DNA from 2 places in the Geodermatophilus sp. SYSU D00814 genome. Region 1 is predicted to be linked to the other one. Evidence: riboswitches for the same ligand, from Rfam matches in the RefSeq annotation. Region 1 holds a riboswitch; the other holds the start of a gene.
The links. Region 1 has a riboswitch for cyclic di-AMP ahead of ACI780_RS21630 (C40 family peptidase). Riboswitches for the same ligand answer to the same signal wherever they lie in the genome.
Positions count from the first base shown of each region.

Region 1 (5,565 bases):
CCGTGCTCGGCGACCAGCCCGGCGGCGGCGCGCGCGGTGGCGGGGGTGGGCAGGAGCACCCCCGTCGGGCGGCGGACCACCCGGTAGGGCAGCCCCGCGTCGTGGGCCTGCCAGCCCGGGGAGCCGGAGGCGAGGACGACCAGCGAGTCGGGCGGACGGCGTTCCAGCAGCGCGGCGACGAAGGTCTGGATGCCGCCCTGCCGCGGCGGGAAGTCGTTGGTGACGACGAGCGTGCGGCTCACCGCTCGCCCAGCCGCAGCCAGTCCTGCGCCATCGCGACCCGCTCCGCCGGTGTCGGGTGCGAGCCGAAGAACCACTGCCACACCGCCGGCGGGCTGGGGTCGGAGACGTTGGTCTCCGACAGCCGCCGCTGCACCGCGACGAACGCCGCCGCGTCGCCGGTGAGGTCGAGGGCGTACAGGTCGGCCCGGGCCTCCACGTGGCGCGACAACAGGTTCTGCACCGGCGTGGCCACCAGCGACCCGACGGCGCTCAGCAGCAGCACCAGCGGCACCACGCGCGGGTCGGCCGCCGAGTCCGCGCCGGCGCGGCGCAGCAGCGGCGTCCAGGTCAGCAGCCAGCCCAGCAGCGCCACCGCCGCGGCGGCGCCGAGTGCGCCCAGCAGGGTGCCGGTGAGGACGTCGTCATTGGCCACGTGCCCGAGCTCGTGGGCGACGATCGACTCGATCTCCTCGTCGGGCACCTCGGCCAGCAGCGTGTCGTAGACGACGACGCGGCGGGTGGAGCCGAAGCCGGAGACGTAGGCGTTCAGCGACGTCGTCCGGCGGGAGGCGTCGGCGACGAGGACGTCCTGGACCGGGTTGCCGCTGGCCTCGGCCAGCTCCAGCAGGTCGGTGCGCAGCGGGCTCGCCGGCAGCGACTCGAACCGGTTGAACGCCGGCTCGATGACCACCGGGTAGAGGAAGGAGCCGGCGACCACGAGGCCCGCCGCGCCGGCCGCGGCCCACGCCCACCAGGTGCGCGGCGCCCGGCGGGCGAGGGTCACCAGGGCGAGCAGGGCGAGCGCGGTCAGGCCGGCGTCGATGGCGGTGGAGAGGGCGACGTCGCGCAGCCACAGCGGCCACGACCGGGTCGACAGCCCGTAGCGGTGCCGGACGACCTCCCCGTACCCCGACAGCGGCAGCGTGACCAGCCGGCCGAGGACGACCAGCACGACCGTGCCGAGGAGCACCGTCAGGGACCGGCGGCGGCCGACGAGGCGGCCCACGGCGGTGACCAGCCGGCTGCCCAGGCGGGTGAGACCGAGCACCGCCGAGACGGCGAGCCCGAGGACCAGGCCGGTGAGCGAGGCCGGACGGATGGCGGCGACGAACGCCTCGGCCCGGCGCACCGCCTCGGCCGGCAGGCCGGCGTCGGCACTGAGCGGGGTCGCGCCCCCGGGCGGGGTGGGCAGCGGCGCCCAGGGGGTGCGGACGGCGACGACGACCACGAACGCCGTGCCCAGCACGGCCGCGACGAGCAGGGCCGCCCGGCGGGTCCCCGACCCGCCCGCCCAGCTCACCCCGCCGATCCTAGGCGTGCGGGCCCCCCGGCCGTCCGGGCCCGTGGGACGACAAGGGCCGGCGACCCACCGGGTCGCCGGCCCTGGCGACGTGCTGGAACGGCCACCCTTCAGGGGCCCGCGCCGAGCCTGCGAGGCGTGGGGGGAAGGGTGGTCCGTTGTCAGGCGATGCGGCGCATGGCGGTGATGCCGCCCATCGAGTCGACGGAGACCACCTTCACCGGCACGCCGGAGGTGGAGGCGTGCACCATCTGCCCGTTGCCGATGTACATCGAGACGTGGCTGACCGGGCTGTAGTAGAAGATCAGGTCACCCGGCTGCAGCTCCGAGCGGGAGACCGCGGTGCCCATCTGCGACTGCATCTTGCTGGAGTGCGGGAGGCTGATCCCGGCGGCCGCGTAGGCGTACTGGGTCAGGCCCGAGCAGTCGAACGCGTCCGGCCCGCCGGCCCCCCACACGTAGGGGTCACCGACCTGCGCGAGCGCCGTCTGCACCGCCGTCTGTGCGGCGCCGCTACCCCCGCCGGACGCGGAGACCGCCGGGGCCGGGGCGGCGGCCGCCGGCGCGGCGGCGGCCGGAGCGGCCGCGGCGGGCGCCCCGCCGGCCGGCGCGGCCGGCGCCTCGGCGGCGGAGGCACCGGCGGAGGCACCGGCTGAGGCGGCCTCGGCCGCTGCAGCCTCGGCCGCTGCGGCCGCGGCGCCGGCCTGGGCGGCCAGGGCCGCCTGCCGCTCGGCCTCGGTGAGCGCGTCGAACTGGGCCCGGTAGTCGACGATGTCGTCCTCGAGCCGCTGCTCCTGGGCGGTGAGGTCGCCGAGCGTGGCCTCCGCCTCGGCCTCGGCGGCGTCGGCGTCGCGCTGGGCCTGCTCCGCCGCCGCAGCGGCCTCGCCGACCCGGGCGAGGACGTCGGTGGTGTGACCGGCGATGCGGTCGAGGGTGGCCAGCGAGCTGACGAAGTCCTCGGCGGAGTCGCTGGTCATCAGCAGGTCCAGCTGGGCGAAGGTGTCGTTGCTGCTGGTGTAGGCGCTGCGGGCGACCTCGCGGATCTGCCCGTCGAGGGCCTGCAGCTGCGCCTGCGCGTCGGCGAGGGCGCGGTCGGCGGCCTCGGCGGCGGCCTGCTGCTGGGCGAGCACCTCCCGGGCCTCGTTGACCCGCTCGCTGACCGCCTCGAGGCGGCGGCCGGCGTCGGCGGCGAGCTCGGCGGCCTGCTCGGAGGTGGTGGCCCGCTCGGGGTCGGCGACCGCGGTGCCGGGCAGCAGGGTCACGGTCAGGGCGGCGGCGGTGCCGGCGAGGGCGACCCGGCCGAGGAGCCGGCGCCGGGAGGGGCGGTGCGGACCGGCGATGCGCGCGGTCGCGGGTGCGGAGGAGGTGGACTGTGCGCGGGCATGCCCCAGGGAGGGGCGGGGGGTCGCCACGGGCGGCGGCTCTCCGTTTCTTCCTCAGCAACCGCCTACCGAGTTAGCTGACGGGTTCGGGCTGGGAAGACGTGCCCTATCCGCGTGCCCCGGTGGACCGGGACACGCGAGAACTCACCCCAGTGCTGCGGTGGGTCCCCGGCTCACCTCGCGCACACCCGCAGGCGGCGTCCGGCGACTCGGCGGTCACCAGCCGAGGTCACCTCACGTGAGGTGACGACCACCCGGCCGGCCGCGGCCACACTACGGACGTGGTGAGGTCGTGACAAACGGGCCCCCTGCGGTTTGTGAGAACACGCACAGTGAGCCACGACGCCACTCCGGTGTGTACCCCGCACGGCGTCCACCTGCGGCTCAGCCGGTGCGGCGCCGGCCGGCCGGGCGGTGACGCAGCGGAGGCACCAGGCCGCCCTCGGCCAGCGCCCGCACCGCACGCCGCTCGACGTCGTCGAGGTCCACCAGCACACCCGGTCGGGCGACGACGGCGTCCTCGGCGGCCGGGACGGGCGGGACCGGCAGGAACACCGGCGGGGTGGCCCGCCGTGCCGGTGGCGCGCCGAGCAGGACGGTGACGACGCAGTCGGCACACCCGGTGCCGCGCGCGGTGCAGCTGTCGCAGTCGATGAGCATGGCCTGTCCCTCCGGTGCCCCGGCCGCCCGGGGAACGGGTCGCGGCCGGGACGGGTCTGCCTGTCGGTCGCCGCGCACGCTAGGGACGGCCACCGACAGTCCCCGGTCAGCTGCCCGCGTACTCCCAGTGCCAGGGCTCCTCGCGGCCGTTGCCCGGATCGGCCCAGGTGGGGTGCAGCCAGCCGAACCGGCCGGCGTTGGCGACCATCCACGCGTACTGGGCGGTGTCGAAGGTCTGGATGCCGCCGCACAGGTCGACCGCCAGCCCCCAGCCGTGGTTGCTGGTGCCCGGGACCGCGGCCAGGGCCGGCTTCTCGCCGTAGAGCCGGACCTGCCCGGCGTAGGTCCGGTAGGAGTCGGTGATGCAGATCGGCTCGCCGAACTGCGCGGCGAACGCCCCGCTCATCGCCCGGTAGGCCGCGGCGGCGTCGCAGCGCAGCGAGTGCCCGCCGGCCCCCAGCGGGCACAGCGCGCTCGGCGGGATGAGGCCGTTGGGGTACCCGCCCCAGGCCCGGGCCCCGTCGAAGCTCGGCGGGTACACGGTGTTGCCGCACTCGACGCGCAGCGCGCCGTCCGACGGCCCCGGGGCGGGCTCCTCCGGGCGCGTGCCCAGGCTCGGCCGCCCGACGTGCAGCACCTCGTCGGCCGGCAGCCGGCGGACGACGACCGCGCCGGCCCGCGCGTCGGCGGCCAGCATCGTGTCGCGGTCCAGGGCGATGCCCACGTGGCCCAGGCCGGACTCCGGCGTCCCGAGGAACACCAGGTCACCGGGCAGGACGTCGGCGAGGTCGACCGGCACGGTGACGGCGAACAGACCGGCCTGGTCGGCGGGCAGGGCGACCCCCGCCGAGCCGTAGACGGTGGAGACCAGCGAGCCGCAGTCCCACGAGTCCGGGCCGGCCGTCCCGGGCGCGTAGGGCCGGCCCAGAGCGTCCATGGCCGCGGTGACGGCGGCGACCGTCTGCGCCGGCAGCACGAGCAGCGACGTCGGCTCGCGGGGGAACTGCGCCGCACCGCGCTGGGCGCCCCCCGACGCGGACCCGACCGGCACCAGCCCGGCCGGCAGGGCGCCCGCGGGGTCGAGCAGGTCCGCGGCCGGCGGCGAGGCCACCCCCGCCGCGGCGAGCTGGTCGAGGTGGGCGCGCCAGTTGGCCGCCGTCTGCCGGTTGACGTCGAGCTGCTGCTGCTGCAGGTCCGACAGCTGCCGGTCGACGTCGCTCAGCGCGGCGTCGAGCTCGCCGGTGACCGCGTCCGCGGCCGCCTCGAGGTCGCGGACCTGGGCGCCGAGCGCGTCGGTCCGCTGCCGCGCCTCGGCGAGGGCGGCGTCGGCGGCGGCCTGCTCGGCCACGGCGGCCCGGCGCTGGTGCTCCGCGGCGGTCACCACCGCGGCGGCGTGGTCGTCGACGGCGTCGAGGTAGCCCAGCGCGGCGGCGAGGTCGCCGGGGTCGCCGCCGGAGAGCAGGACGCTCAGCGGGGAGAACGCGCCGCCGTCGCGGTAGGCCGCCGAGGCGTACCGGGCGACGTCGTCCTGGTGGCGCGCCAGTTCCTCCTCCGCGGCGGTCACCGCGGCCCGGGCGGCGTCGACGCCGGCCTGCGCGTCGGCCAGCGCCTGCTGCGCGGCCGCGACCTCGGTCTGCCGCTGCCGCAGGTCGGCCTGCACCTCGGCGGCCCGCTGCTGCAGGCGGTCGAGGGCCTCGCTGTCGAGGACGCCGCTGGTGCCCCCGGGCTGGTCGCTGGGGGTCGCGGCGGCCGGTCCGGCGAGCGGCAGCGCCACCAGCACCGCCGCGGTCACCAGCGTCAGGGGCGCGGCCCGGCGCTGCACGCGCGACCGGGACCACAGGCGCACCGCACCACCCCCCGCGAGACCGGACCGTACGGTCCGCCCGGGGATCGTCGTCCGCGCCGCCGTCGTCCCGCAAGCGTTCCGCGCACCGCTCCTCCCTCCGGGTCCGGAGGCCCGGCGCGTCGCCCGGCGCGTCGCCCGGAGTCGGCCGCCGGCGA
Region 1 covers NZ_JBJGYP010000038.1:16,197-21,761, reverse strand. Annotated here, with positions in the region: gene ACI780_RS21640 (glycosyltransferase family 4 protein) at 1-242, opposite strand, end outside; gene ACI780_RS21635 (M48 family metalloprotease) at 239-1,522, opposite strand; gene ACI780_RS21630 (C40 family peptidase) at 1,684-2,934, opposite strand; cyclic di-AMP (ydaO/yuaA leader) riboswitch at 2,951-3,129, opposite strand; gene ACI780_RS21625 (hypothetical protein) at 3,289-3,564, opposite strand; gene ACI780_RS21620 (D-alanyl-D-alanine carboxypeptidase family protein) at 3,671-5,410, opposite strand.

Region 2 (5,565 bases), on a different contig from region 1:
GGAGGCGCCGAGCTCGGCGGCGAGGTCCATGTTGCGCATGACCTTGCGCAGCGCGTACCGGCGGACGCCGCGGTCGTTGGCGGTGAGCGCGCCCTCCTTGAACACCGGGTGGGTGAACAGGTTGGTGGTGACCATCGGGACGACCAGGCCGGTGTCGGCCAGCGTCTGCTTGAACCGCTCGATGGTCTTGGTGCGCTGGCTGTCGTCGCTGCCGAAGGGGATCAGGTCGTCGTCGTGGAAGGTGACGCCGTAGGCGCCGAGCTCGGCGAGCTTCTCGACGGACTCGACCGGGTCGATCGCGGGGCGGGTCGCGTCGCCGAAGGGGTCGCGCGCCGGCCAGCCGACGGTCCACAGACCGAAGCTGAACCTGTCCTCACGGGTGGGCTGCAGGGGCATGGGGATCCTTCCGCCGGGCACCGGGGCGCTCGTCCGGGTGACGCGGGCCACCGCTTTTGTGCTGCGGTAGAACATAAACGATCCGGGCCGATAACCTCAACCCGTGGACGACGGCCGCGCGACGACCGGCGCCCGGCAGTCGACGCTGCGGGCGACCAACCTGGCGCTGGTGCTGCGCGCGGTGTGCGCCGACCCCGGCGAGCTGTCCCGGGCCGGCGTCGCGGCGGCGCTGGGCACCGCCCGCGGCACGGCGTCCCGCCTGGTCGACGACCTGGTCGCCGGCGGCCTGCTCGACGAGGTGGAGCGCGGGCCCGCCGCGCGACGGGGCCGCCCGGCCACCCCGCTGGCGCCGGGCTCCGGGCCGGCGGGGCTGGGCATGCAGGTCGACGCCGGGCTGGTCGCCGTGCGGGTGCTGGACCTGCGCGGGCGGACGGTGGCCGAGCGGCTGCACGAGGAGGACCTGCGCGGCAGCGACCCGGGGACCACGCTGGCCCTGCTCGGCCGGCTGGGCGCCGAGGTCCTCGCCGCGCTGCCCGACGGCGTCCGGGTGGTGGGGACGGGACTGGCGCTGCCTGGCCTGGTCGACGCCGGGCGGGGCCTGCTGCTGCGCGCGCCCAACCTGGGCTGGTCGCGGGTGCGCCCCGCCGAGGTGCTCGCCGACCTCCTCCCCGGCGCGCCGGTGCCGGTGCTGGGCAACGAGGCCGACCTGGCCGCGCGCAGCGTGGCGGAGGACGCGCCGGGCCGCCCGGGGGCGCACCGCGACTTCGTCTACCTGTCGGGGCAGATCGGCATCGGCGGCGCCGCGGTGCTGGCCGGCCGCGTGATGACCGGCAGCTCCGGCTGGGCCGGCGAGATCGGCCACGTCTGCGTCGACCCGGCCGGGCCGGACTGCCCGTGCGGGTCGACGGGGTGCCTGGAGCGCTACGCCGGCCGGCTGGCGCTGCTGGCCGCCGCCGGGGTGCCCGCCGACGCCGGCCCCGCCGAGCTGCGGTCCCGGGCCGAGGCCGGCGACCCCGGTGCCCGCCGCGCCCTGGACAGTGCGGCGTGGGCGCTCGGCGTCGCGCTGGCCGGGGTGGTCAACGTGCTCGACATCCCCACGGTCGTCCTGGGCGGGCACCTCGCCGAGCTCACCGGCCTGCTCCGCCCGCGGCTGGAGGAGCACCTGGCCCGGCGGGTGCTCTCGGCCCGGTGGCGCCGGCCGGAGGTGGCGGCGGGCGGCACCACGCCGGCCGCGGGGGCGACCGGCGCGGCGCTGCGCGCCCTCGACGCGGTGCTCGAGGACCCGGTGCGGTGGCTGGGCGGGATCCCTCAGCCGGTGTAGTTGACGTGCACGTGGTCGTAGTGGTTGGCCGTGGCGCTGCCCCGGTCCTCCATCTGCGACCACGAGCCGCCGGGCGAGGAGAGCATCTTCTGCTCGTAGATCAGGTAGTCGACGCCGAGCTCGTCCCAGTGCGCGATGTGGTACTGCACGATCGCGTCACCGAGGGCCGTGTCGCTCATGACCATGTAGTCCAGCGCCAGGCCCGAGGGGTGCCCACCGGGGTCGGTCGCGCTGGCGCGGGTGCCGCCGAGGGTGATCGAGGCGGCGCCGGGGACGTTGCTGACCACGGCGTCGGCGGCGGCCTGCACCACCGCGCGCACGGGGCCGGAGGTGTTGGTGATCCGGGCGACCCGCGACGCCGTGGTGCCGGTGGCCGAGGACGACGAGGAGGACGCCGCCGCCGGGGCGGCCTCGGCGGACCCCTGGTCGGCCGAGGCGGCCTGCTCGGCCTCCGCGGCGGCCTGCGCCTGCGCGGCCTCGTGCGCGGCCTGCGCCTCGGCGGCCGCCTGGGCCTCCGCCGCCGCCTGCGCCTCCGCGGCGGCCCGCGCCGCGGCCTCGGCGGCCTGGGCGTCGAGCACGGCCTGGTCGGCGCCGGCCTGCGCCTGCGCGGCGGCGGTCTCGGCGGCCTCGCGGCTGCCGCGGCTGGCCGCGAGGGCCTCCAGCGGCTGCAGGTCCTCCGGCTGCACCGGCGGTGCCTCGGCGGCCGGGCCGGTGCGCGCGGGCAGGCCCAGCGCCTGGGCGACGGTCACCGTCTCCGACGTCCCGGCCTGCGCCTCGGCGGCCGGGTCGGGGGCGACGAGCACGTTGGCCAGCAGTGCGCCGGCGGCCGCCACGCCCAGCAGCAGGGCGGGCCGGCGGACGGGCGGGCGGCGGCGCGCGGGGCCGTCGGGGGTGTCGGGCGAACGGCGGATCTCGGCGGTGGCGGCGTCCGTGCCGGTGGTGCGGGCGTCCATGCGGTGGGGGTGCTCCAGGGGGAGGCACGGCGCGGCCGGGGCGGCGCCGTGGTGGGGTGCGGGCAGGAGGCGGCACGGCCGTCGAGCGCGACGCGGGCGCACCGGCGTGCGCCGTCCGGGAGGTCCGGACGGGCGCGGTGCGGCGTCGAGGACGGCCGGGCGCGGTCAGATGCGGGAGCGCACCCGGGTGCGGCGGAGCCGGCGGGGTGGTGCGGTCGTGCTGCAGAAGCGCGCCATCCGGCGGCTCTCCGTTTCTCCCGATGGCCGCCTACCGGGTCAGCTGACGGGTTCGGGCGGGAAGCAGCCCTACCCGCGGCCGGACGGCGTCCGGCGTGCGGGATTCACCCCAGTGGTGCGGTGGGTCCCCGGCTCGCCCCGGAGGGCGACTCGGCGGCATCCGTCCGGACTCCCCGGACGGGGACGCGACGACCGGTCGGACGGCGGCCACGGTAGTGGCCGTTACCGCTCCGTGACAATCTCGGCCCGGGCGAGCGTGACGAGCGTCGCGTCCCCGCCCGGCGTGTCGCCGGCGCCGCGCCCGGCCCGGCTCAGCTGCCGAGCAGCCGGCGCAGCCAGTCGACCTGGGTGCGGACCGACCACAGCGCGACCCGGCCGGGCACGGTGACCGCGACGCGCGCCAGCCGCGCGCCCAGCCGCAGCAGGTCGGCGTACTCGGCCGGGCGGGGCGCGGCGGCTGGACCGCGGCCGGCGTCCCCCGGCGGTGCCGGGGGACGCCCGGCCGGCGGCCCGGGGTCGGGCGCGGGCTCGCTCCAGGCCTCGGCGTCGGGGGTGCCGGACTCGGGCACCAGCAGGTCCAGCGCGGTGCGGCGGCGCGGGTCGCGCAGCGAGGCGAAGGAGGGGATGGCCGGGGAGTCGGGGCCGCCGTCGTCGTCGGCCGGCGGCGCGAGCCGGTCGTCGCGCGCGGGCGTCGCGGTGCGGGGCAGGGTGGTCGGCGGCTCGGGCACGACCCGGCGGATCGCGGTGACCAGTCCCGCGCCGAGGCCGGGGACGGCGGCGAGCTCGCGGCGGGTGAGGGCGGCGAGCGCGGCGACGTCGGTGATGCCGGCGCGGGTCAGCGCGGTGACCGCCCGGGTGGGCAGGCCCAGCGCCTCGATCGTCCCCGCCGTCGCGTCCCCGGGTGAGCTGGTCGGCATGGCGGAGGACCCTAACCGCCGCCGCTCAGCCGGCCGCGCCGGTGTCGGGGGCCGGAGGGGCGCCGGCCGGTGCCGACGACGTCGCCGAGCCCGCGGACGACGGCGGGGACGAGGCGGGTGCCGACGGCTCCGACGTGGCCGGGTCCGACGGCTCCGGGTCCGACGGCTCCGGGTCCGACGGCTCCGGGTCCGTGGTCGTCGGGTCGGTGGGCGGGGTGCCCGTGGGCGCGGTGTCGGTCGGCGTGGAGCCGGTCGGAGCCGTGTCCGTCGGCGTGGTGTCGGTCGGCGTGGTGTCGGTCGGTGTCGTGCCGGTCGGCGCCGTGTCCGTCGGCGCGGCGTCCGTGGGCGCGGCGTCGGTCGGTGCGCTGTCGGTCGGTGCGCTGTCGGTCGGCGCCGTGTCCGTCGGCGCGGGCTCTGCCGGCGCGGGCTCTGCCGGCGCGGGCTCCGCGGGTGCGGTGGCCGCCGGTGCGGGGGCCGGCCCGGACAGCGCGCTCTCGGGTGCCGTCCCGCCCGCGCTCCCGGCCGGCGCGCCGCCACCGGGCGCCGGGGCCGGCGCCGAGGGTGCGGTGGCGACGACGAGCGTCACGACGTCGCCGCGCTGCAGCGGGACACCCACCGGGTCCAGGTCGGCGACCGTGCCGGGTTCGACGGCCGTCGTCTCCTCGGTCCGCTGCTCGACGGTGAGCCCGAGCGCGGAGAGGTCCGCGGCGACCTCGTCGGCGGGGCGGCCGACGTGGTCGCTCGCCGTCAGGACGGTCGCGGTGGCCGCCGCCGCGCTGCCCCCCGCGCCGGCGCTGGTCTCCGCGGCCTGCGCCGGGGCCGGGTCGCCGCCCGAGCCGCCCGGCCACAGGAGGACCGCGAGCAGGCCCACCAGCAGCAGCGCCAGCACCGGGGTCAGGACGAGCAGGCGCGTGCGCCGGCGGGCCGCCACGCCGCCCGGCGCGGGAGCTGCCGGCACCTCCGCCGTCTCCACGGGATCGGCCGCGACGGCGCGGGTCGCCGGCGGGACGGGCGGCGCCGGCCGGGCGGCCTGCTCGATCGTCTCCTCGACGGCGGTCAGGAACGCACCGGCGTCGGGCAGCCGCTCGCCGGGGTCCTTGACCAGCGCGGCGCCGATGAGCGAGCGGACGCGCGGCGGCACGTCGTCGGGCAGGGGCTGCGGGTCCTCGCGGACCTGCTTGAGCGCCACCGTCACGGGGTTGGTGCCGTCGAACGCCGCGTGCCCGGTCAGCGACTCGTAGCCGACCAGGCCGAGGGCGTAGACGTCGCTGGCGGGGCTGACCCGCTCGCCGGCCGCTTGCTCCGGCGACATGTAGCGGGCCGTGCCGATCACCTGGCCGGTGCCGGTCAGCGGCACGCTCTGCGCCGACCACGCGATGCCGAAGTCGGTGAGCTTCACCCGCCCGTCGGGCCGCACGAGGATGTTGGCCGGCTTGACGTCGCGGTGCACCAGGCCCGCGCGGTGCGCCTCGGACAGCGCCGCCGCGGTCTGCCGGAGCACCGACAGCGCGGCGTCGGGCTCCAGCGGCCCGTCGACGGCCAGCAGCTCGGACAGCGGCGCGCCGTCGACGAGCTCCATCACCAGGTAGGCCAGGTGCTCGCCGGTGCCGGCGTCGTCGGACTCGCCGTAGTCGAGGACCGCGGCGATGTTGGGGTGGCTCAGCGCGGCCGCGTGCCGCGCCTCGCAGCGGAACCGCTCGAGGAAGACAGGGTCGTCGGCGTACTCGCTGCGCAGCACCTT
Region 2 covers NZ_JBJGYP010000005.1:103,294-108,858, reverse strand. Annotated here, with positions in the region: gene xylA (xylose isomerase) at 1-396, opposite strand, end outside; gene ACI780_RS05315 (ROK family transcriptional regulator) at 500-1,717, shown strand; gene ACI780_RS05310 (hypothetical protein) at 1,705-2,670, opposite strand; cyclic di-AMP (ydaO/yuaA leader) riboswitch at 2,920-3,073, opposite strand; gene ACI780_RS05305 (DNA-directed RNA polymerase subunit alpha C-terminal domain-containing protein) at 3,219-3,824, opposite strand; gene ACI780_RS05300 (serine/threonine protein kinase) at 3,850-5,565, opposite strand, start outside.
Region 2: it holds a riboswitch for cyclic di-AMP, as region 1 does, so the genes downstream of both, ACI780_RS05310 (hypothetical protein) here and ACI780_RS21630 (C40 family peptidase) in region 1, are expected to answer to the same signal.